DNA from 3 places in the Mesorhizobium sp. B2-4-14 genome. Region 2 is predicted to be linked to each of the others. Evidence: riboswitches for the same ligand, from Rfam matches in the RefSeq annotation. Region 2 holds a riboswitch; each other region holds the start of a gene.
What was found. Region 2 has a riboswitch for cobalamin ahead of FJ938_RS20510 (DUF1636 family protein). Riboswitches for the same ligand answer to the same signal wherever they lie in the genome.
Positions count from the first base shown of each region.

Region 1: linked by a shared signal. The riboswitch ahead of FJ938_RS02500 (aromatic ring-hydroxylating dioxygenase subunit alpha) and the one ahead of FJ938_RS20510 (DUF1636 family protein) in region 2 are both predicted to bind cobalamin.
Region 3: linked by a shared signal. The riboswitch ahead of bluB (5,6-dimethylbenzimidazole synthase) and the one ahead of FJ938_RS20510 (DUF1636 family protein) in region 2 are both predicted to bind cobalamin.

Region 1 is NZ_VFVA01000002.1:170,823-178,297, forward strand. Features, by position in the region: gene ugpC (sn-glycerol-3-phosphate ABC transporter ATP-binding protein UgpC) at 1-113, shown strand, start outside; gene FJ938_RS02485 (DUF680 domain-containing protein) at 185-424, opposite strand; gene FJ938_RS02490 (DUF680 domain-containing protein) at 486-692, opposite strand; gene FJ938_RS02495 (DUF680 domain-containing protein) at 765-962, opposite strand; cobalamin riboswitch at 1,455-1,656, shown strand; gene FJ938_RS02500 (aromatic ring-hydroxylating dioxygenase subunit alpha) at 1,808-3,055, shown strand; gene FJ938_RS02505 (hybrid-cluster NAD(P)-dependent oxidoreductase) at 3,076-4,176, shown strand; gene FJ938_RS02510 (hypothetical protein) at 4,589-6,223, shown strand; gene FJ938_RS02515 (alpha-ketoglutarate-dependent dioxygenase AlkB) at 6,186-6,803, opposite strand; gene arfB (alternative ribosome rescue aminoacyl-tRNA hydrolase ArfB) at 6,903-7,340, opposite strand; gene FJ938_RS02525 (phosphoenolpyruvate carboxykinase) at 7,438-7,475, opposite strand, start outside.
Region 2 is NZ_VFVA01000025.1:19,760-27,234, reverse strand. Features, by position in the region: gene FJ938_RS20525 (NADH-quinone oxidoreductase subunit B) at 1-548, opposite strand, end outside; gene FJ938_RS20520 (NADH-quinone oxidoreductase subunit A) at 539-904, opposite strand; gene FJ938_RS20515 (winged helix-turn-helix domain-containing protein) at 1,234-2,433, shown strand; cobalamin riboswitch at 2,463-2,668, shown strand; gene FJ938_RS20510 (DUF1636 family protein) at 2,706-3,134, shown strand; gene cobW (cobalamin biosynthesis protein CobW) at 3,137-4,174, shown strand; gene cobN (cobaltochelatase subunit CobN) at 4,192-7,475, shown strand, end outside.
Region 3 is NZ_VFVA01000031.1:3,676-11,150, forward strand. Features, by position in the region: gene FJ938_RS22690 (GFA family protein) at 1-344, shown strand, start outside; gene FJ938_RS22695 (hypothetical protein) at 403-690, opposite strand; gene dxs (1-deoxy-D-xylulose-5-phosphate synthase) at 839-2,752, opposite strand; gene FJ938_RS22705 (pirin family protein) at 2,840-3,760, opposite strand; gene FJ938_RS22710 (DUF2277 domain-containing protein) at 3,800-4,066, opposite strand; gene FJ938_RS22715 (exodeoxyribonuclease VII small subunit) at 4,178-4,429, opposite strand; gene FJ938_RS22720 (histone deacetylase family protein) at 4,433-5,359, opposite strand; cobalamin riboswitch at 5,538-5,720, shown strand; partial or broken gene bluB (5,6-dimethylbenzimidazole synthase) at 5,841-6,350, shown strand; gene FJ938_RS22730 (hypothetical protein) at 6,515-7,475, opposite strand, start outside.

The DNA.
Region 1 (7,475 bases), on a different contig from region 2:
AGGTCAAGCGCGGCTCGACGCTGCGGCTGACCGCCGATGCCGGCGACCTTCATATCTTCGACGCGGACGGCCGCTCCTTCGCGCTTCACGAGGTAGAGGCAAAGGCGGCCTGAAACAGGGTTCTGGTGATAAAAAAGAGCCGCAGGCATCGGCCCGCGGCTCTTTTTGTATTCCACATCGGCTATTAACGGCCGAAGAGATTCCGGTCGCTGCCCTGTGGGGCGGACTTCTGTGCGTCACCCGAGGAATTGAGCAGCTTGTAGACAGGCGATCCTTCATTGCGGATCGAGCCGGTATGCGAAGTGTCGACATTGGCGGTCGTCGCCTGCTTGTTGATGTCGGTGCCGCCAACATTGTCGTTGGCCGCATAGGCGCTGCCGGCGGCAATCAGAAGAGCGGCGGCGGTAAGAACAATCTTTTTCATTTCGGGTACTCCGGTATTCGCGAATCCAAGCGGCGGGCAAGCCCGCCGGTTGTCGTTGATATTAGTTGTTGCCGAACAGGTTGCGGTCGGCACCGTGCGTAGGCGTCTGAGCCGCCGGTTCGGACTTCTTGATCGAAGCGGTGTATGAGTTGTCGGTCGACGTGGCGGCCGGCTGGCTAGCGCCATTCGAACCATAATTGTCACTGCCGGCGAAAGCGCTGCCGGAAATGGCCAGAACGGCGACGGCAGCAAGAGCGATCTTCTTCATTTCAAGTCTCCTGAATTCTTCGAATGTCGCCAGGACGGCAGGCCAAACCCGCCGCCTGCTGGAGATCGGCTGTTAGTTGTTGCCGAAGAGGTTGCGGTCAGCACCGTGGGTGGGCGTCTGAGCAGCCGGTTCCGACTTCTTGATCGAAGCGGTGTAAGAGCTGTCGGCAGCAGTGGCCGCGGGGCCATTCGCACCATAGTGATCGCTACCAGCGAAGGCGCTGCCGGAAATGGCCAGAAGGGCGGCGGCAGTGAGAACAATCTTTTTCATTTTGGGTACTCCAGTATTTTTCCGTCCGTCTAGCGGCGTGTCTTGGGATTGAAATCGCGTCGTTCGGACGACCCCGATGTGGGAGAGCCAGCTAGCCGTTTCCAATCACGAAGATGTTCAACGTGGACCATGAATCCACTACTTGAAATTGTACCAAGATCTTCCACGTGCGATTTTTCCGTTGCAATATCAACGCGTTAATTAAAGTCGGTGTCGTCATCACCGACTCTATCGGAGGCTCGGCGTTCACACCGTCCTGCACGCACCGTCAACAGAAACGAACCGTTCGGTTCGATTTTAGAATCTGCTAATAGTCACTTTTCGAAACCGTTAACCCTTTTTGCTTCCACTCCGGGCCGATTCCGACGCCCGGCGCGGCCGTCACCGCGATGATTTTCGCTGTCGCTGCTCGTGACCAGATCGTTGCGCATGGGTGTCGCGCCACATGGATGCAATGTCGCTTTCATGCCGATGTCGCAAGCGCTGTCGTGATTAGATCATGTCATCTCAGGTGCCGCTTCGTGACGACGGGGCGGAGAATTGGGAAGCCGGTCAAAGTCCGGCGCTGCCCCCGCGACGGTGGTGGAGTTCAAGTCGCAACGGGAGACCACTGGGCGCAAGCCTGGGAAGGTGTCGCGACCGTCCGCAAGGACACTCCAGAGCCCGGAAACCAGCCAGAGATCGTAGAACTCGACTGATCGCGGTGGGCGGTCAAGAGGCGGATGCCGCATGCCCGGCGCTTGCCGGCATGCAGCCTTGTCCTTCCTCTCATCCCCTCCGGTTCAGTCATTAGAGCGACGCGCGTCCGTTTGGACGGGCCGATGCGATGAATGCGAGGACAGGACATGGATGCGCGCAACGATATGCTGAGGCTCTTGAACAGCCGCAGAGAGGGCTTTTCGCTGGAACAGCCCTTCTACACCGACCCGGACTACTTCAAGCTCGACATGGAGCTGATCTGGTATCGCGACTGGCTGTTCATCGGCCATGATTGCGAATTGCCGAAGCCGGGAAGCTTCATCACCGTGCAGATCGGCGACTATCCGGTCGTGCTGGTGCGCGACCAGCAGGGCAAGATCAATGCCTTCCACAACTCCTGCCGCCATCGCGGCAGCCGCGTCTGCAACACCGACAAGGGCTTGGCGGCCAAACTGGTCTGCCCGTATCACCAGTGGACCTACGAGCTCGACGGCCGCCTGCTGTTCGCCCGCCAGATGGCCGACGGTTTCGACAAAGGCCAGTTCGGCCTGAAGCCGGTCGCCTGCGAGAGCGTGGCCGGCTACGTCTTCATCTGCCTGGCCAGGGAGCCCGCCGACTTCGCACCGATGCGGGCGATGATCGAACCCTATCTCAAGCCGCACCGGCTGAGCGAAGCAAAGATCGCTTTCCAGAGCACCATCGTCGAGAAGGGCAACTGGAAGCTGGTCTGGGAAAACAACCGCGAGTGCTATCATTGCGCCGGCAGCCATCCGGAGCTTTGCAAGACCTTCCCGGAGGCGCCGACCGTGACCGGTGTACAGGGCGCCGACAGCGATCCTGAGATGATCGCGCACTGGGCGAAATGCGAGGCCGTTGGCCTGCCGAGCAAATTCCGCATCGATCCGGCCGGGCAATATCGCGCCACCCGCGCGCCGCTGCTGCGCGACGCGGTCAGCTACACGATGAGCGGCAAGCGGGCGGTGAAGAAGAACCTCTCCGACAGCGTCTCGGCCGACCGCATCGGCACCCTGATGCACTATCACTATCCGACCACCTGGAACCACATCCTGATCGATCACGCCGTTACCTTCCGCGTGCTGCCGATCAGTGCCACGGAAACGGCGGTAACGACGAAATGGCTGGTGCACAAGGATGCGGTCGAGGGCGTCGATTACGATCTCGCCGAACTCACCCATGTGTGGACCGAGACCAACGATCAGGATCGCCGTATCGTCGAGGAAAACGCCTTCGGCATCCTGTCGCCGGCCTACGAACCAGGCCCGTATTCGGAGCTGCATGAGGGTGGCGTCATCCAGTTCGTCGACTGGTATGCGCGTTTCATTGGTCCGCGCCTCGCCGAGGATGGTCGACCAGCGCTCCGCAGTGTCGCCTGAGAGGCCAAAGGATGAACGCGATGACTGATCTTGGCCTTTACCGCCATCTCGACCAGATGGCGCCCTGGAACGACCGGCTCCAGGTGCTGGAAGTGATTGGGGTCAGCGACGAGTCTCCTGACGTCAAGACCTTCACCTTCCGCTCCGACAACCAGACCTGGTTCCGCTACAAGCCGGGCCAGTTCGTGACGCTGGAACTGCCGACAGATGACGGGCCGCTGATGCGCACCTATACATTGTCATCGTCGCCATCGAGGCCGTTCTCGATCGCGGTGACGGTGAAGGCACAGGCCGGCAGCATTGGTACGCGCTGGATGTTCGATCATCTGGTGCCTGGCTCACACGTCAAGGCCTACGGGCCGGCCGGCGACTTCTCGCTGCACAGCCATCCGGCAGCCAAATATCTGTTCATCTCGGCAGGCTCGGGCGTGACGCCGATGATGTCGATGCTGCGCTGGCTGAACGACTGCGCGCCATGGACCGATGTCAGCTTCGTCAACTGCGCGCGCCGACCCGAAGAGATCATCTTCCGCAAGGAACTCGAACTGCTCGGCGGCCATATGCCCGGCCTGTCGCTCGGCTTCATGATCGAGGAGCGCTCAAGCCGTGAGGGCTGGTACGGCCATATGGGCCGTATCGACGCCATAAGGCTGCCGCTGCTGGCGCCCGATTTTCGCGAACGCGAGATCTTCTGCTGCGGTCCGGATCCTTTCATGCGGGCCGTGCGCGGCATGCTGGAAGCCGCCGGCTTCGACATGACGAAATACCACCAGGAGAGCTTCGCCGCGCCGGTGGTGGAGGAAATCCCGGCGCCGTTCGCAGCGCCCGCACAGGACGGCGCCCCTGTTCCCGCCGAAGCCGCGACAGCGATTCGCTTCGCGCTTTCGGACGTCGATGCCGAATGTGTCGCCGGCCAGACCGTGCTGCAGACGGCGCGCGCCTCGGGCGTGCGGATACCCGCGGCCTGCGAATTCGGCCTGTGTGGAACCTGCAAGGTCAAGAAGGTCTTCGGCGATGTCGAAATGAGCCACAATGGCGGCATCCTCGATCACGAGATCGATGACGGCTTCATCCTGGCCTGTTGCTCCAGGCCGCTGTCGGCGTTGGAAATCGAGGCATAATCGGTTCAAGGCCTCAACCGATCCGGGAAACAGTCGGTGCCTTGCCGGCCCTGGTTGCCTGCGACGCGGTGCCACCGAAAATCCGGCTGAACCGCGCAGACTGTAATGGCGCGATTAACCGCACTTTAGGCAATCCCGGCTAGCTTTCGGTGTCAGTTCCAGTGGCGGGAGCAGCCGGTGATCGATGTCAGCACTGCCGCTGGGCGAGCGGCGCGAGCACCGGTCGTGCCCATTTCGACGCTGCTCGACACAGTGGGCGCGCACGCACGATCGGCTTCTGCTTCCGACCATATTGGCTTGTATTCCTCAGAACCGGATCAACTGCCACCCTTGGCACTGAGGCCGGCACAGCTGTGTTCCCGTCCATGATTTCGTCATTCTGCGTAAAAGTCATCTTTGTTGGGGCGGTCCGATGAGCATGGGAAATGTAAGAAACATCAGTACTGCGACTGGCTTTGCGTCCGCGGTTGGAAGCTTGTCGCCGGTATGGCTTGTTGCGACCGTAGTGGTGTTCTCTTTTTTTATGCCGTGGACCGCCGGCGACAATACCGACGTCAGCTGGCTCATCGTTATCTGCGAAAAGGTTCTGGATGGTCAGAGGCTCTATGTCGACATTCTGGAAACCAATCCGCCTTTCTCCGTGGCCCTCTATATTGGGCCGGTATGGCTGTCCCACAGGCTCGGCATCTCGCCGGAATCCGCAATCGAGTGCTTCATCTATCTGATCTTCTTCGTTTCGATTGCGCTGTCGGCTGTCGTCATCGAGCGAAGTCGAATCTTCGTCGATCTGAAGACGCAATGGATCTATCCCGCATTAGCGGTTTTGCTTCTCATCATGCCTGGGAATGTTTTCGGCCAGCGCGAGCATATCGGTACGATGCTGTTCATGCCGATGCTGTTCCTGATGATGTGGCGGATCGACAACCGCGCAGATGCGCCGGTTCCTCTTGGCCTTGCCGCAGCGGTTGGCTTGGCTGGAAGCGTACTGCTTCTGGTCAAACCACATTGGGCAACTGGTATCATACTGCCCTATTTCTACATCGCTTGGCGCAAACGCTCGCTGACGGCGTGCCTGACGGCTGAAAACGTCGTCATCTTCACGGTTTGCACTGCCTATCTCGTCAGTGTGTATGTATGGTTTCCCGAGTTTTTCGGCACTTTCCTGCAATTGCTGATGCGCTACTATGTCAGCTTGCGAGCCAACATCAACATTTTCGCGGCATTGCCGACTTTCGCCGTCTTCGTCGTTTTCGTGGTTTTCCAGATGCGCAAATCTGTCTGGCGAGACGGCGTTGCGCTGGCGGTGGCGAGTGCCGCCGGCTTTTTTGTGTCCATGCTGTACCTCGGGAAATACTGGCCCAATCACCAGTATCCCTACCAGGCTACGATGCTGGTCGCGATGCTGCTGGCGGTGGCATCACGATGGCGAATAGCGGTTGGCCTCGCAAACCCACAGGCCGCCTCTGAGATCGCCAGTGTCAGGCTCCATGCGGCAGCCGCGCTGGCCGTGGTCGCCGCACTTTCGGTGACGCATCACCAGTTCTACCAGCTGCCTGAGAAAGGTCTGGTCGATGCCATCAACAGCCGTTACGCCTCGCCATCGATCGTTCAGGTCAGTTCCGACCTTTCCGTCGGCAATCCGCTGACGAGAATGGCCAATGGTCGCTGGCTATCGGCCTATGCCCATGATTGGCTTGGCACCTATGCGCTTTGGGGTTTGATGCGGGGTAAGTATCAAGGCGAAGACGAGCGCATCGCGCGGCAAGACCTTGATAATTATACTCGCTACGTCAATTCCCTGATCCGTGACAACAGGCCCGATATCATCCTGATGGACCGGATGAACAAGAAAAAGTCGACGTGGTCGCTCACGGCGGACTTTCCGCCAATTTGGATCGTGTGGATGCGTCGGAATGCGGATTTCCAAACCCTGATGGACGACTACGTGGAAATCGCGACTGGGGACTACATTGAAGTCTATGCGCGGCGCTCGGATGCCCGCAACTCGCTCACTGAGCTTTCGTCACCCGGCGCAGCGTCAGATTGATCCTGCCGCCGTTTTTGAGCAAAGCCGAGGTTGAAGGATAGATGCGGTCGACGCCGTGGAAGGCGAGGCGGCCCTCGCCGCCAAGCACGACGACGTCGCCGCTCTTCAGCCTGAACGATTTGGTGGCGCCGTCGCGTGTCGTCTGGCCGACCCTGAACAGGCAGTCGTCACCCAGCGAGACGGAGACGACGGGGGCGGAGAAATCGACCTCGTCGCGATCCTGGTGCAAACCCATCTTGGCTTCGGCCGTGTAGAAATTGATGAGGCAGGCCTGCGGCGGATGCGGATAGCCCGACACCTGCTGCCAGAGATCGAGCAAGCCTTCGGGGATCGGCGGCCATGGCTCTCCGGTCACCGGATGCATCGGCTGGTACCGATAGCCCCCTTCCTTGTCGGTGACCCAGCCGAGCGGGCCGCAATTGGTCATGCGCACGCTCATCTCCTTGCCGGTGCGCGGCATGGCCGGCACGAACAGCGGCGCCTGCTGGACGATGCGCCTGACATCCTCGACCAGCGCCTCCTGGGCGATGCGCGGCAGATAGGCCGGCATGTGGCGGACGCCCTTGGGCAGAACGAGCATGGGTTGCCTCGCATGGCGATGGTTGATCGCCGCAACATGCCACTCTCAAACGCGAACGGCGACCCGAAAGCGTCAAACAACGCGACCTTGGTGTGGTGCTTAATCGTTCTCCACCCGGCCGCGCAGTTTCTTGATCGTGCCGCGTCCGGCCTTGCTCTTCAGCCGCCGCTCGACCGCGCCTTTCGAGGGCCGCGTCTTCTTGCGCGGCGGCGGCGGCGGTTCCGCCGCTTTGGCGACCAGCGCCGTAAGCCTTGCCCTTGCATCCGCCCGGTTCTGCTCCTGCGTGCGGAAGCGCCCGGCCTCGATGACGATGACGCCGTCCTTGGTGGCGCGCTGGCCGGCGAGCTTGATTGTCCGCGCGCGCACGCGTTCCGATAGCCCCGCTGCGTTGGCCGCGTCGAAGCGCAGTTGCACCGCCGTCGCCACCTTGTTGACGTTCTGGCCGCCCGGACCGGACGAGCGGATGAAATCCTCGTGCAAGTCGCCCGGGTGGATCACGGCTTCGTCCGATATGATGATGTTGTCGTCGGTCGGCATGCCGCAGTCATGGCGCGGCGGACCGAAAAAGAAAAGGCCCGATCGAAACCGGGCCTTCAATGGTGCCGAGCGGCAATGATGCTCAGCGATTCGGCGGTTACTCCGCCGCTTCCTGCATGCGGGGCGCTGCCCCCA
Region 2 (7,475 bases):
TTCTGCAGGAGAAGAATGCCGTAGAGCAGTGCTTCGGCGCTCGGCGGGCAGCCGGGCACATAGATGTCGACCGGCACGACGCGGTCGCAGCCGCGCACCACCGAGTAGGAATAGTGGTAATAGCCGCCGCCATTGGCGCAGGAGCCCATCGAGATGACGTAGCGGGGCTCCGGCATCTGGTCGTAGACCTTGCGCAGTGCCGGCGCCATCTTGTTGGTCAGCGTGCCGGCGACGATCATGATGTCGGACTGGCGCGGAGACGCACGCGGCGCCACGCCGAACCGCTCCGAGTCATAGCGCGGCATCGAGGTGTGGATCATCTCGACCGCGCAGCAGGCGAGGCCGAAGGTCATGAACATCAGCGAGCCGCTGCGCGCCCAGGTGATCAGCGCCTCTGTCGAGGTGACAAGAAATCCCTTGTCGGCGAGCTCATTGTTGATTTCGAGGAAAAAGGGATCGTCCTCCCCCACCGGCCTGCCGGTGTTGGGATCGATAATGCCCTTGGGCTTCGGCGCGACGAGGGTGCCTGAACTGTCGTTCAATCCCATTCCAGCGCTCCTTTTTTCCATTCATAGGCAAAGCCGATGGTCAGCACTGCCAAAAACACCATCATCGACCAGAAGCCGAGCATGCCGATCTTCGAGAAGGACACGGCCCAGGGAAACAAGAAGGCCACTTCCAGGTCGAAGATGATGAACAGGATCGACACCAGGTAGAAACGGATGTCGAATTTCATGCGGGCGTCGTCGAACGAGTTGAAACCGCACTCGTAGGCGGAAAGCTTTTCAGGATCGGGGTTGCGGTAGGCCACCAGAAACGGCGCCGCGATAAGCGCGATGCCGACGACCGCCGCCACTGCGATAAACAGGACGATGGGCAGGTACGAACTGAGAAGTGCGTTCATGCAGCGGCTTTCCGTTGGCGCCAATCCACTTTTGTTACAGCACCGGACCTTAATGCGGAAGCGTGACAGTTTAACCGCTGAACCGTTTTAAGGGGCCTATGCTGCAACGCGGCGAGGGTTAGCGCAGCACTTCCAGCGAAGCAAGTCAAACCTTGTTCAAAACGCCGGGCTGGACGGCATAACGGAAGAAACTGGTCCGATGCGCTCCTGTTTGATTTCCTTCACTTTCTACTCCACTTTTATCTCCTGACATATCTACCGCCATTTGCCTGCTAGCATGCCGGAATCACCGGCTAAAATCCGCAAATCGATCAGGGCAAGGGCTCCCGATGAAGGAAAAAATCTCGCTCGCCATGGCCCGGCGCATCGCGCTCGGCGCTCAGGGCTTTCTCGACCCCCGCCCAAGTGGCACGCCGGACCGCCGCCACTTCGCCCGCGTGCTCTCCCGCACCGGCCTGCTGCAGATCGATTCCGTCAGCGCGGTGGTGCGCGCGCATTATATGCCGCTTTATTCGCGGCTTGGCCCCTACCCGCTCGCGCTCCTCGACAATGCCGCCGTGACGCGCAAGCGCACGGTGTTCGAATACTGGGCGCATGAAGCCTCGTTCCTGCCGGTCGAGACATATCCCTTGATGCGCTGGCGCATGCAGCGCGCCGAGCAAGGCGAGGAAATGTATCTGGGCCTCGCCAAATGGGGCCGCGAGCACGCCGCCTACATCGAAGAGATCTATCGGGAAGTCGCCGATCGCGGCCCGATCGCCGCCTCGGCGCTTGAGGGCCAGAAAGGTTCGGGCGGCTGGTGGGGCTGGAGCCACGCCAAGCACGCCTTCGAATGGTTGTTCTGGGCCGGCCGCATCACCACCGCGCACCGCCGCGGCTTCGAGCGCTTCTATGACCTGCCGGAGCGCGTGCTGCCGCAAGCGATCCTCGATCTGCCGGTGCCGGCGGCCGAGGACGCGCATCGCGAATTGCTGCGCATTTCCGCCCGCGCCCATGGCGTGGCTACAGCCGGCGACCTGCGCGACTATTTCCGCCTGTCGCCCGCAGACATGAAGGGCCGGCTGGAGGAACTGGTCGAGCTGCGCGAGTTGCTGCCGGTGCGTGTCGAGGGCTGGAACAAGCCGGCTTACCTCCATAGAGATGCCCGTCTCCCGCGCAAGATCGAAGCGCGCGCCCTGCTGGCACCGTTCGATCCGGTCGTCTTCGAGCGCTCGCGCACCGAGCGGCTGTTCGATTTCCATTACCGCATCGAGATCTACACTCCGGCCGAAAAACGCCAGTACGGCTACTATGTCCTGCCCTTCCTGCTTGGCGACAGGATCGTCGCTCGCGTCGACCTTCGGGCCGACCGACCGGCAAGCGTGCTGCGCGTGCCCGCGGCCTATGCCGAGCCCGGAGCGCCGCCTGAAACCGCCGCCCAGCTCTTCGAGGAATTGAAGCAGATGCAGGTCTGGCTTGGCCTTGAACGTATCGACGTGACGCCCGCCGGCGATCTGGGCCCGGCGCTGGCCGACATCGCCATGTCGTAGCCGCGCGTTGACACAGCTGCCTGCAAAAGCCTAAATCCGCTCCAGACGGTCCCCTGCCCGCAACGGCTGGGGCTAAGAGGGAATGCGGTGCGGGATTTCGGTCTCAAATCCGCGGCTGTCCCCGCAACTGTAAGCGAAGAGCCAAGGCCGAAAGCCACTGGGAGTTCCCGGGAAGGCGGCTAACCAAGGCGATGACCCGCGAGCCAGGAGACCTGCCGTCTGCGACAGAAGAATCCGATCGCCCGGCGGGTTTCCGGGCAAGGAGCCCGGTTTTGGACCACAACGGCAGTTTTTCGGCTGGTGCAGCGGATATATCGTCCGCCGATGGCGATGCCTTGTCCGGCGTCACCGTTATCGTCTGCGCGTCCTGCCGCGACGAAACCGGCTCCGACGCCCATCCCCGCGCCGGCGAACTCCTGGCACAAGACACGCGCCGCGCGGCGGCATCCGAGAACGTCCGCGTCCGCACGGTCGAATGTCTCGGCAACTGCAAACGCCGGCTCAGCGCCGCGATCCTGCGCGACAGCTGTTGGAGCTATGTCTTCGGCGACCTGACCACGAGCAGCGGCGCCGACCTCGTTACCGGCGCCAAGCTCTTCGCCACCTCGAGCGACGGCCTCATCCCATGGCGCGGCCGGCCCGATTCCCTCAAGCGCGGCCTCGTTGCCCGCATCCCTCCCCTCGACCTGCTGAAAGACTGACCATGACCGTTTCCGTCTCCCGCGTTCCCTGCACCGTCGTCACCGGCTTTCTCGGCGCCGGCAAGACGACGCTGGTCCGCCATCTCCTCGAAAACGCCGGCGGCAAGCGCATCGCGATCATCGTCAACGAGTTCGGCGACATCGGCATCGACGGCGAGATCCTCAAGGGTTGCGGCATCGACACCTGTCCGGAGGAAAACATCGTCGAACTGGCCAATGGCTGCATCTGCTGCACCGTGGCCGACGATTTCGTTCCGGCGCTCGACCGGATCCTGTCGCTGACGCCGAAAGTCGACCATATCCTGATCGAAACCTCAGGCCTCGCTTTGCCGAAGCCCCTGGTCCAGGCCTTCCAGTGGCCGACGGTGAAGAGCCGCGTGACCGTCGACGGCGTGATCGCAGTGGTCGACGGCCCCGCGCTGGCCGAAGGCCGCGTCGCCAACGACATGGACGCCCTGCAGGCGCAGCGCGCCGGGGACGACAGCCTCGACCATGACGACCCGGTCGAGGAAGTGTTCGAGGACCAGATCGCCTGCGCCGACCTGATCATCCTGTCGAAGAGCGACCTGATGGACGCCGCCGGTTCGGCCCGCGCCAACGCAATCGTCAACGAACACTCCGCCCGGGCCGTCAAGATCGTGCCGACGTCCTATGGCAAGGTCGATCCCTCCGTACTGCTCGGGCTCGGCCTCGCCGTCGAGGACGACATCGAGAACCGCAAGTCCCATCACGACGGCGCATTCGACCACGAGCATGACGATTTCGACACCTTCATTGTCGATATCCCCTCGATCGCCAATCCGGACGAGCTGGCAAAACGCGTCGCCGACGCCGCCGAACAGGAAAACGTGCTGCGCGTAAAAGGCTTCGTCGAGGTCGGCGGCAAGCCGATGCGGCTTCTGCTGCAGGCCGTCGGTCCGCGCGTCAACCATTATTACGACCGCGCCTGGACCGCAGAGGACGATCGCCGCTCGCGTCTCGTCGTCATCGGCCTCAAGGGGCTGAACCGCCGGGCAATCGAGCGCATACTCGCCGGCTGATTTCAGGCACGGCCGCGATGCACATCCTCACCACGACATCCGCCTCGCTCGACGATATCGCCGAGCCGGTCGATCTGCGGCAGACGCCGGCGGATATCGTGGCCCTGTCCTTCACCGACAGCGACCTCGCCGGACTGGCGGCCGCGTGGAAGTCGGATGCCGGCCGCCTGCCCTCGATGCGGCTGGCCGCGCTGCGTGACCTTCGCCACCCCATGTCCGTCGACCTCTGGATCGACAGCGTCGCCCGCCACGCCAGAGTTATTCTCGTCCGCATCCTCGGCGGCTATGACTGGTGGCGCTATGGCTGCGACCAGCTTGCCGCGACCGCCCGGGAACGCGGCATAAAACTGGCGCTGCTGCCCGGTGAAAGCCACGACGAGGATCTCAGGCTGATCGAAGCCTCGACGCTGCCGCGCGCGGAACTGGACGCGCTGCTCGGTTATTTCCGCGAAGGCGGCCCGGCCAATATGAGTTCGCTGGTGCGGAGGTTGGCAGGGCTGGCGGGACAGGATGCTGATGTCACCGAACCGGTCGCTGTGCCGAAGGCCGGTTATTATCAGCCGGGACAAGGGGTTGTTACAACTGCGTTCAGCGCTGGAGATCCGTCACACTCCCCTCTGTCCTGCCGGACATCTCCCCCGCAAGGGGGGAGATCAGCGGTCATCGGCCCCGGCACTTTTTCTGCTCAGTCGACAATAGAGTCATCTTCAACATCTACGATTGGCGAAATCGCCGACGAAAGCTCAATCTCCCCCCTTGCGGGGGAGATTTCCGGCAGGACAGAGGGAGGTGCGACAGAACTCGGCGCTGACAACCCCGGCGTCCCCATTATCGCCATCCTCTTTTACCGTTCGATGCTGCTCGCCGCAGACATTGCACCCATCGATGCGCTTGTCGAGGCGCTGCGCTCGCAAGACATGGCACCGGTCCCTATCTTCGTCTCCAGCCTGAAGGACCCGGCATCCCTCGCGTTCGTCGAAACCGCCCTCGCCACGCTGAAGCCCGCCGCCATCATCACCGCGACCGCTTTCGCGTCCGGCGCGGAGCCCGGCATCGAAACCCTGTTCGATCGCGCCGGCGTCCCCGTCTTCCAGGTCATCGTCGCCACCACGCGCCGCGACGTCTGGGAAAAGAATCAGCGCGGCCTGGCACCCGCCGACCTTGCCATGCATGTCGTGCTGCCCGAACTCGACGGCCGCATCCTCGCCGGCGCCATTTCCTTCAAGGGCGAAAGCGACGTCGATCCGGCACTCGGCCACCGCGCTTTCGCCAACCGGCCGGAGCCGGATCGGGTAGCGCAGGTTGCCGATCGTGTAGCAGCTTTTGTCCGCCTGCAGGAGACATCTCGCGCCCGGCGCAAGCTCGCCATCCTGATCCCGGATTACCCGAGCGCCCCCGGCCGCACCGGCTATGCCGTCGGCCTCGACGTACCGTCGAGCGTGCTGGCCATGCTGCATGACCTCAGCGAAGAGGGCTATGCCGTCGACGGGATTCCGCGAACGCCGCGGGAACTGCTGGATTTGCTGGAGTGCGGCGAAGAAGGATTGGGGCTGGAGGACTATCTCGATCTTTCTACAGAGTTACCGACTGCTGCAATTGCCGCAGTCGAAGCAGCTTGGGGTAAGGCCCAAGACGAGACAGGTTTGCGCGAGGCGCCCCCCTCTGTCCTGCCGGACATCTCCCCCTCTAGGGAGGAGATTGCGCTGTCATTGCCGGTTTCGCCAATCTCCAATGTTGCCGGAGTAGGCGGAGCGTCGAAACTGCCAATCTCCCCCCTAGAGGGGGAGATGTCCGGCAGGACAGAGGGGGGTGTACGCGCGCCGGCCTCGGCGAAATTCCCCTTCCGCGCCGCCGCCTTCGGCAACGTCAACGTAGCACTCGCCCCGGATCGCGGCCGCTCCGCCGACCGCCGAGCCGACTACCACGATCCGACGCTCCCCCCGCGCCATGCCCTGATCGCCTTCGGTCTGTGGCTCCGGAAATCGCTCGGCGTCCATGCCCTCATCCATGTCGGCGCCCACGGCACGCTGGAATGGCTGCCGGGCAAGACGGTGGCGCTTTCTGAGAACTGCTTTCCCGAAATCGTGACCGGCCCCCTACCCGTCATCTATCCCTTCATCATCTCCAATCCCGGCGAGGCGGCGCAGGCCAAGCGGCGTATCGCCGCCGTCACGCTCGGCCATCTGCCGCCGCCGCTGACCGGCGCTGGCCTGGACGAAGACCAGCACCGGCTGGAACGCCTGGTCGACGAATACGCCCAGGCCGATGGGCTCGACCGGCGGCGCCGCGATCAGTTGGCCAGGCTGATCGTCGACACCGCGCAACAGAACGGCCTCGCCTCCGAAGCCGGGGTCGCCAAGACCGATGCGCCCGACGAGGCGTTGCGCCGTATCGATGCCTGGCTATGCGACCTCAAGGATTTCGCCATCAAGGACGGGCTGCACATCTACGGCCGCGCCTCCGAGAAAGAGCCCGACGCGATGCGCCGCCAGAGCGCGAACGCCGAGAAGGCCGCGCTGCTTGCCGCACTCGATGGCCGCCACGTCAAGGCCGGCCCGGCCGGCGCACCCGCGCGTGGCCGCTCCGATGTGCTTCCCACCGGGCGCAATCTGTTCACGTCGGATCCGCGCACCATGCCGACGCCGACCGCCTATGACCTGGGCAAAGCAGCGGCCGAGGAGGTCGTTCGCGCCTATATGCAGTCGCATGGGGATTGGCCGCGCTCGCTGGTGATCGACCTCTGGGGTTCGGCCTCGCTGCGCACCGGCGGCGAGGAGATCGCGCAGGGCCTGGCGCTGATGGGCTGCCGGCCACAATGGGACACTACCACCGGCCGCATCACCGGCATCGAGGTGCTGCCGCCGGCCACGCTTGGCCGCCCCCGCGTTGACGTCACCTGGCGGATATCAGGCCTGTTCCGCGACATGTTCCCGACCCAGATCGCGCTGATCGATGCCGCCGCCAGCGCCGTCGCCGCGCGTGACGAGGACGATTCGGAAAACCCGCTCGCCGCCAAGACCCGCGCCGACGGCAAGGTCAGCCCGCGGATCTTCGGCACCTCGCCCGGCACTTACGGCGCCGGCGTCGAGGAGCTGTTGTCGAGCGGCGACTGGGGCGCGCGCGAAGAGATCGGCCGTGCCTATCTCGATGCCACCTCGCACGCCTATGGCGGTGCCGGGGGTGATGGCATCTCCGCACCCGGCGCTTTCGAGGGGCGCATCGCCGAGGCCGATCTTCTCGTCCACACCGGCGACGATCCCGGCCGCGACATTCTCGAAGGATCAGCCGATGTCGCCTTCAT
Region 3 (7,475 bases), on a different contig from region 2:
GCCCGGTGACAGTCTGCAACTGTACGCTTTGCCGCCGCTATGGCACGCTTTGGGCCTATGACTATGTCGACGAACGCATTCGCGTTGCGGGACCGATGGCCAGCTATACGCGCGCGGGAAAAGACACGCCGTCGCTTGAAATCCTGTTCTGCCCGACCTGCGCCTGTGTGCTTGCGTGGCGCGGCTTGCGCGCCGATGCCTCGGGCCGAACACGCATTGCCGTCAACGTCCGGCTGGCGCCGCCGGAAACTGTCGCCGAGTTGCCGATCGACCATTTCGATGGGTTCGACACTTACGAAGACCTGCCGCGTGACGGCCGTTGTGTTCGCGATATGTGGTTCTAGGCTTTGTCTTGACGCAATTCCGGATGGAAAACCGCTTCACACTTTTCCTGGAATTGCTCTAGAAAATGGTGCGCGAAACCTGGCGCTCGACGGCTGGAGACAAACCGTCGTCCTGTTTCCCCGAAGCCAGCTCACGAGCATGCCCGGTCGCAACGGCGATTGCAGGCTCCGGCAGCACCACAAGCTGCGGCACCTGCTTGTAGGAGAAGCCGCCGCGGATATCGCCCATCTTGCCGGCGACAATGCCCAGCGCCGCTTTTTCCAGATTACGGTCATAGCGCGTCTCGGCGACGGCCGGCGCGACCACGATGCCCAGAAGGGCCGTGCCACACAGAAGCGTCTTCATTCCAACTATCTCCCGGCCTGACGTCGATCTAGCAGGGCGCCGTTGAAAAACGGCCAAGGGACACGGTAAGCAAAACGCCAAACGGCAGTGTTAACAAGGCGTTACAAAATCAAGCCGGCAAACCGATTCAAGCGCTTGAGGTTTTGATTCAGGCGCGCTGGGCGCGCACCGTATGCCCGAGCGCCGTGAACACGGTGCGCACGATGCCGGCGGCGTCAAGGCCGGCATCGGCATACATCTTTTCCGGCTTGGCATGGTCGGTGAACGCGTCGGGCAACACCAGCGGGCGCACCTTCAGGCCGCTTTCCAAAAGCCCTTCATGGGCGAGGAACTGCAGCACATGGCTGGCGAACCCGCCAATAGCGCCCTCCTCCACCGTCACCAGAACCTCATGCGAGCGGGCTAGCCGCCGGATCAGATCCTCATCGAGCGGCTTGGCGAAGCGGGCATCGGCGACGGTGGTGGAAAGCCCGGCGGCGCCGAGCTCCTCGGCAGCGGCAAGGCAATCCTGCAAGCGCGTGCCGAACGACAGCAGCGCCACCTTGGTGCCTTCCCTGACGATGCGGCCTTTGCCAAGTTCGAGAACCGAGCCGCGTTCCGGCATGTCGACGCCGACACCGTTGCCGCGCGGATAGCGGAAGGCGATCGGGCCATCATCGTAGCTGGAAGCGGTGCGCACCATGTGGCGCAACTCCGCTTCGTCGGCGGCCGCCATCACGACAAAGCCCGGCAGGCTTGCCAGGAAGGTGGTGTCGAAAGCGCCGCAATGGGTGGCGCCATCGGCGCCGACGAAGCCGGCACGGTCGATCGGGAAACGCACCGGTAGTTTCTGGATCGCGACGTCGTGGACCACCTGATCATAGGCGCGCTGCAGGAAGGTCGAATAAATCGCCGCGAACGGCTTGTAGCCTTCGGTTGCGAGACCGGCCGCGAAGGTCACTGCATGCTGCTCTGCGATGCCGACATCGAACGTCCTGGACGGGAACACTTCGCCGAACAGGTCAAGGCCGGTGCCGGTCGGCATAGCTGCGGTGACGGCGACGACGCGGTCATCCTCGCGCGCCTCCTGGATCAGGCTTTCGGCGAACACTTTGGTGTAGGCCGGCGCGTTGGCCGGCGCCTTGGCCTGCGCGCCGGTGATGACGTCGAACTTGTTGACGCCATGATACTTATCGGCGGCGGCTTCCGCGGGTGCGTAGCCCTTGCCCTTCTGGGTCACGACATGGATCAGCACCGGGCCCTCGCCATTGTCGCGGACGTTCTTCAGCACCGGGATCAGATGCTCGAGATTGTGACCGTCGATCGGGCCGATGTGATAGAAGCCGAGTTCCTCGAACAGCGTGCCGCCGGTGACATAGCCGCGCGCATGCTCGACCGCCCTGGTGATGGCGCGATCGGCGCGCTTGCCGAGATAAGAGGTCAGCTTCTTGCCGAAATCGCGCAGGCCGACATAGGCCTTGCCCGAGGCGAGCCGCGCCAGATAGGCACTCATGGCACCGGTCGGCGGCGCGATCGACATGTCGTTGTCGTTGAGGATGACGATAAGGCGGGCATCGAGCGCGCCGGCATTGTTCATCGCCTCATAGGCCATGCCGGCCGACATGGCGCCGTCGCCAATGACGGCGATGACGTTGTTGCGGCCACCGGCGAGGTCGCGGGCGGCGGCCATGCCGAGGCCGGCCGAGATCGATGTCGAGGAATGGGCGGCGCCGAAGGGATCGTATTCGCTTTCGGCGCGTCGGGTGAAGCCGGACAGGCCGCCTTCCTGGCGCAGGGTGCGGATGCGGTCGCGGCGGCCGGTCAGGATCTTGTGCGGGTAGGCCTGGTGGCCGACATCCCAGATCAGCCGGTCATCCGGCGTGTTGAAGACATAATGCAGCGCCACGGTCAGTTCGACCACCCCAAGGCCGGCGCCGAGATGGCCGCCGGTGTGGGATACGGCATCGACGAGTTCGGCGCGAAGCTCGGACGCCAGTTGCGGCAGATCGCTCTCGTCCAGCGCGCGCAAATCCGCCGGGATGCGGACCTTGTCAAGAAGCGGCGTATGCGGCGTTGCGTTCACGGGTGCTCAGGCTTTCTGTTCATCGGCGGGATAGGCTGCCAGCCGGCGAAAGTAAATGCGTGTCGGTGACGCGGATCGGGCTGAGATCTAGCCTTCAGGCAGCGGGATGAATTCCTTGTCATCTCCTGGAACGATATCGAAGCGGCCTGTCTTCCATTCCTGCTTGGCCTGTTCGATGCGCTCCTTGGACGAGGAGACGAAATTCCACCAGATGTAGCGCTTCGAGCCAAGCGAGGCGCCGCCGAAAAGCATGAAATGCGCACCGGTTTGCGACGATACGATGATCTCGTCACCAGGCCGGAACACCAGCAGCCGCTCCGCCGGAAACACATCGCCTGCAATCGAGACTTCGCCTTGCAGCGTGTAGATGGCGCGCTCCTCGGCGTCGGCCGGGATTTTCACGCTGGCGCCCGGCGCCAGGCGCAGGTCGGCGTAGAGCGTTTCGGAATCGGCCCTAACAGGGGAGCGCAGTCCCTGGAAATCACCGATGACAACGCGGCCGCTGACGCCTTCGGCATCGATCTCGGGAAGCCGCAAGACAGCCGTGTTCTCGAACACCGGCGCCACTTCCTCCTTGTCGTCTGGCAAGGCAAGCCATGTCTGCAGGCCCGAAATCGACATTGGCGCGCCGCGCAATTCCTCCGGCGTGCGCTCGGAATGCACGATGCCGCGGCCGGCGGTCATCAGGTTCACGTCGCCGGGCTGGATGACCATTTCGGTGCCCAGCGAATCGCGATGCCGGATCTTGCCGTCAAACAGATAGGTGACCGTCGACAGGCCGATATGGGGATGGGGACGGACATCGAGCGCCTGGCCCGCGCGCAGGATCGCCGGCCCCATGCGGTCGAAGAAGATGAATGGGCCGACCAGACGCCTCTTGGCGGTTGGCAAGGCTCGGCGCACCTCGAAGCCGCCAATGTCCTTGGCGTTCGGGATGACCATCAGTTCGATCTGATCGCTGGCAAAGGCATCGCCGGCTTCAGGGTCCTTCCCCGGGAAGAAGCTCATGAACTCTCCTTGTCAGCGGTCCAGACCGCCTTGGCCGCATCAGGCAAAACGGAGCGCCGCCTTTGCCCGAAGTTTGGCCGCCACCTCTTCGCGGTTGCGCGGATGCTGGTTTGTTTCGAGAGAATCGAGCAGTTCCCGCGCCGATGCCGCGATGGCCTCCACCGCATGGTCGAACGCATGCTGGTTCTGCTTCGAAGGCCGCGTCGTGCCGCTCAGCTTGCGGACAAACTGAAGTGCCGCGTCGCGAACTTCATCGTTGGTTGCCGGCGGGTCAAAATTGAACAGGGTCTTGATGTTTCTGCACATCGCTTCCGTTTCTCCTCTTGTCCTGGAGCCGTTCCAATCGGGACGAGCTTGATCCTCAATCATGATCGTGTCCAAAAACCGGCGAGACAAGACCGTCATCGCGACCGTGCCTCAGTCCGCATCGAGCGGCTCCGTTCCGACCGGCTTTCCATCGCGCGACAGCCTGATCTTCTCGACCTTGTCCTCCGCAGCCTTCAGCAACCGGTCGCAATGCGCCTTCAGCGCCTCACCGCGTTCATAGATCCGGATTGACTGATCGAGCGGCACGTCGCCACGCTCCAGGTCATCGACGATCTTCTCCAGCGCATCGAGTGCCTGCTCGAAGCTCATCGCCTTGACGTCTTCATTGGTCTCACCAGCCATCATTCATCCTTTCATCAGCCGCGCGACATGGGCCGCGACCGAAAATGCCAATCCCTGCAGATCGTAGCCGCCCTCGAGCAGGCTGACGAGCCGGTTGTCGCCGTGACGCGCGGCGCGTTGCATCAGCTGGCCCGTCGCCCAGTCGAAATCATCCTCGGTCAGATTGATCTCGGCCAGCGGGTCGCGGTGGTGCGCGTCGAAGCCGGCCGAAATGATGATCAGATCGGGCGCGAATTTGTCGAGCGCCGGCAGGATCCGCGACAGGAAGGCATCGCGAAACACCTCGCTGCCGGTCTGCGGCGCCAGAGGCGCGTTGACGATGTTGCCGGCCCCAGTTTCGTTCTTCGCACCGGTGCCGGGATAGAGCGGCATCTGATGCGTCGAGCAGTAGAGCACCGACGGATCGTCCCAGAAGATATCCTGTGTGCCGTTGCCGTGATGCACGTCCCAGTCGACGACGGCGACCCGCTCGGCGCCATGCTTTTTTTGCGCATAACGCGCCGCGATGGCCGCCGTATTGAAGAAGCAAAAGCCCATGGCGGTGGTTTTCTCGGCATGGTGGCCGGGCGGGCGGGCAGCGACGAAGGCATTGTCGGCCCGGCCAGTGAAGACGTCGTCGACGGCCGCGTTGGCGGCACCGATCGCGGTGATCACCGCCTGCCAGCTCTTCGGACTGGCGGTGGTGTCGGCATCGACGCGGGCGATGCCCTCTTCGGGGATGGCGGCGCGCACACGCGCGACGAAATCGGCCGGATGTGCATAGAGGATAGTGGCTTCATCTCCTTCCGGCGCCTTCACGCGGTCGAGCGCGGCAAAGGCTTCGTCGTCGAGCACGCGCTCGATGGCGCGCAAGCGGTCCGGCCGCTCGGGGTGGCCGGGCGGCGTGATGTGCTCAAGGAAGATAGGGTGCGTGTAGAGACGGGTGGCCATGGTCCCTATCTAGTGCCCCGACGCGGCAATGGCCATGCGTTGCGGCTTGATCGCTGGGGAAAATCACGTCTGCGTCCATTCGCGTCGCTGCGGGGATTGGCGCGGCCGGGGCTTCGGCGTAAGGTCGCCACCACTGCCTGGTGCCCGCCGGTCTGTTTGTTTCAGCCGCATTATGCGACGCCAAGTGAATCCACTTGGCTGCAAATGCTCTGGCGGGAGAATCGGGAACACGGTTGAATTCCGTGGCGTGCCCAACGCTGTAAGGGGGACCGCGTCGGTAAATGCCACTGTCGATGACGGGAAGGCACCGGACGCGGGTTGATCCCGAGCCAGAAGACCGGCCTGGCAGGCATCGTCACCCGCATGGTCAGGCGGGCGGCATTGATTTGAAGTCGCAAGGGGACAAGCGATGCCGGAAGCCATGACCGCTCCTGTGGGCGATGGATTTGACCAGATGGCGCGCGACGCCGTCTACCGAGCCATGTTCACCAGGCGCGATGTTCGCAGCCATTTTACTCCCGAGACCATCGACGACGAGGTGCTGGCTCGGCTGCTGCTTGCAGCCCATCACGCGCCATCGGTCGGGTTCATGCAGCCGTGGAACTTCATCGTCATTCGCGGTGCCGGGCGCCGGGAGAAGGTACGTGACCTGCTCCTGGCCGCGCGTGAACAGGAACTGCCAGCAATCGAGGAAGAGCGACAAGCGCTCTACCGCAAGCTCAAGCTGGAAGGCATCTGCGAAAGCGCGCTCAACATCTGCATCACCTGCGACCGCCAGCGCTCGAAAGGTTCGCCGCTGGGGCGTTGGCACAATCCGGAGATGGATCTCTACAGCACGGTCTGCGCGGTGCAGAATTTCTGGCTGGCGGCACGGGCCGAAGGCATCGGCGTCGGCTGGGTCAGCATCATCGAGCCTGAGGCGTTGAAGCGGCTGTTGGCCATTCCCGAGCACGTGACGCCGATCGCCTACCTCTGCGTCGGCCGTGTTTCCGAGTTCGCGCCCAAGCCGGACCTCGAGACACATGGCTGGGGCCGGCGATTGCCGCTGCCCGAATTGATCATGAGCGAGACGTTTTGCGGCCAGGGCGAGACGCCGCTCAAATCAGCGGTGTCGAGCCTCTATACCGTCGCCGGCACGCCCGCCAGCCCGGCCGATCAGCGTGTCGCGCCGGCCGTGTCCCAGCGCGAACCACCGAAGGAGGAGAGCGCCTTGTCCTTGAGGTCCCTGAACTTCGACGATGCCTCGGCCAGCCGAGCGTCCCAAGCCGGATCTGGCACCTGGCCGGCGATGGTCTTGAAGTAGACCTGCATCAGGCAGGCGATGGCGAAGGGCTCGATGAAGGCTGCCTTGAAGGCCCAGGCAAAGACGATGGCGAGCACGAAGGCCCAGCCGGCAAGCTGCCCGGGCATGAGGAAAAGAATGGCGCCGGCCGGGGCCAGCATCAGCAGGAAGATGACAAACGACACGCCCCACATGATGATCGCCAGCCAGACGGCGTTCTTGACCATGATCTTGCCGTTCTGGGCGTAGAGCACCACGCCTTGGCGTGCGGTTTCGAACGGCGAGGACGAGTCGATGCGGATGTTGTAGCCGAGGATGATCTCGTCGACATAGGTCAATGACAGGCGGATTACGGTGTTAATGAAGCTGACCAGCCCGCTCAAACCGGGAATGGGGAGGAAGGCGGCGATGCCGCCGAGCAGCCCGGTGATGGCGCGAATGGCGCCCTTGACCAGTTGGTCGACGACAAAAAGGATATTGGCCTCGGCGAAGCGCTGCGTCACCACTTTCCTGGCATAGGCGATCTGGTTCTGGCCGCCGGGCACATCTTGGCCGTCGATCAGATGGACCATGACGGCGATATGGCCGGCCTTGACGACGTAGAGAATGTATTCGCGGATCCAGTAGACGGCGATCGAGACGGCGCCAAAGCCGACGACGCCGCCCCATAGAGCAAAGGACAACGGCCCGTCGGGATCGGTGGAGATATGGCCGACGCCATAGCCGACGGAGGCGCCCGTGCCAGTCGCCAGGATATAGGCCAGAGTGATACCGAAATAGACGATCATGCGAAAAACAATGAAAGGCCAGGTCCGCATCGTGATGGACACCGAC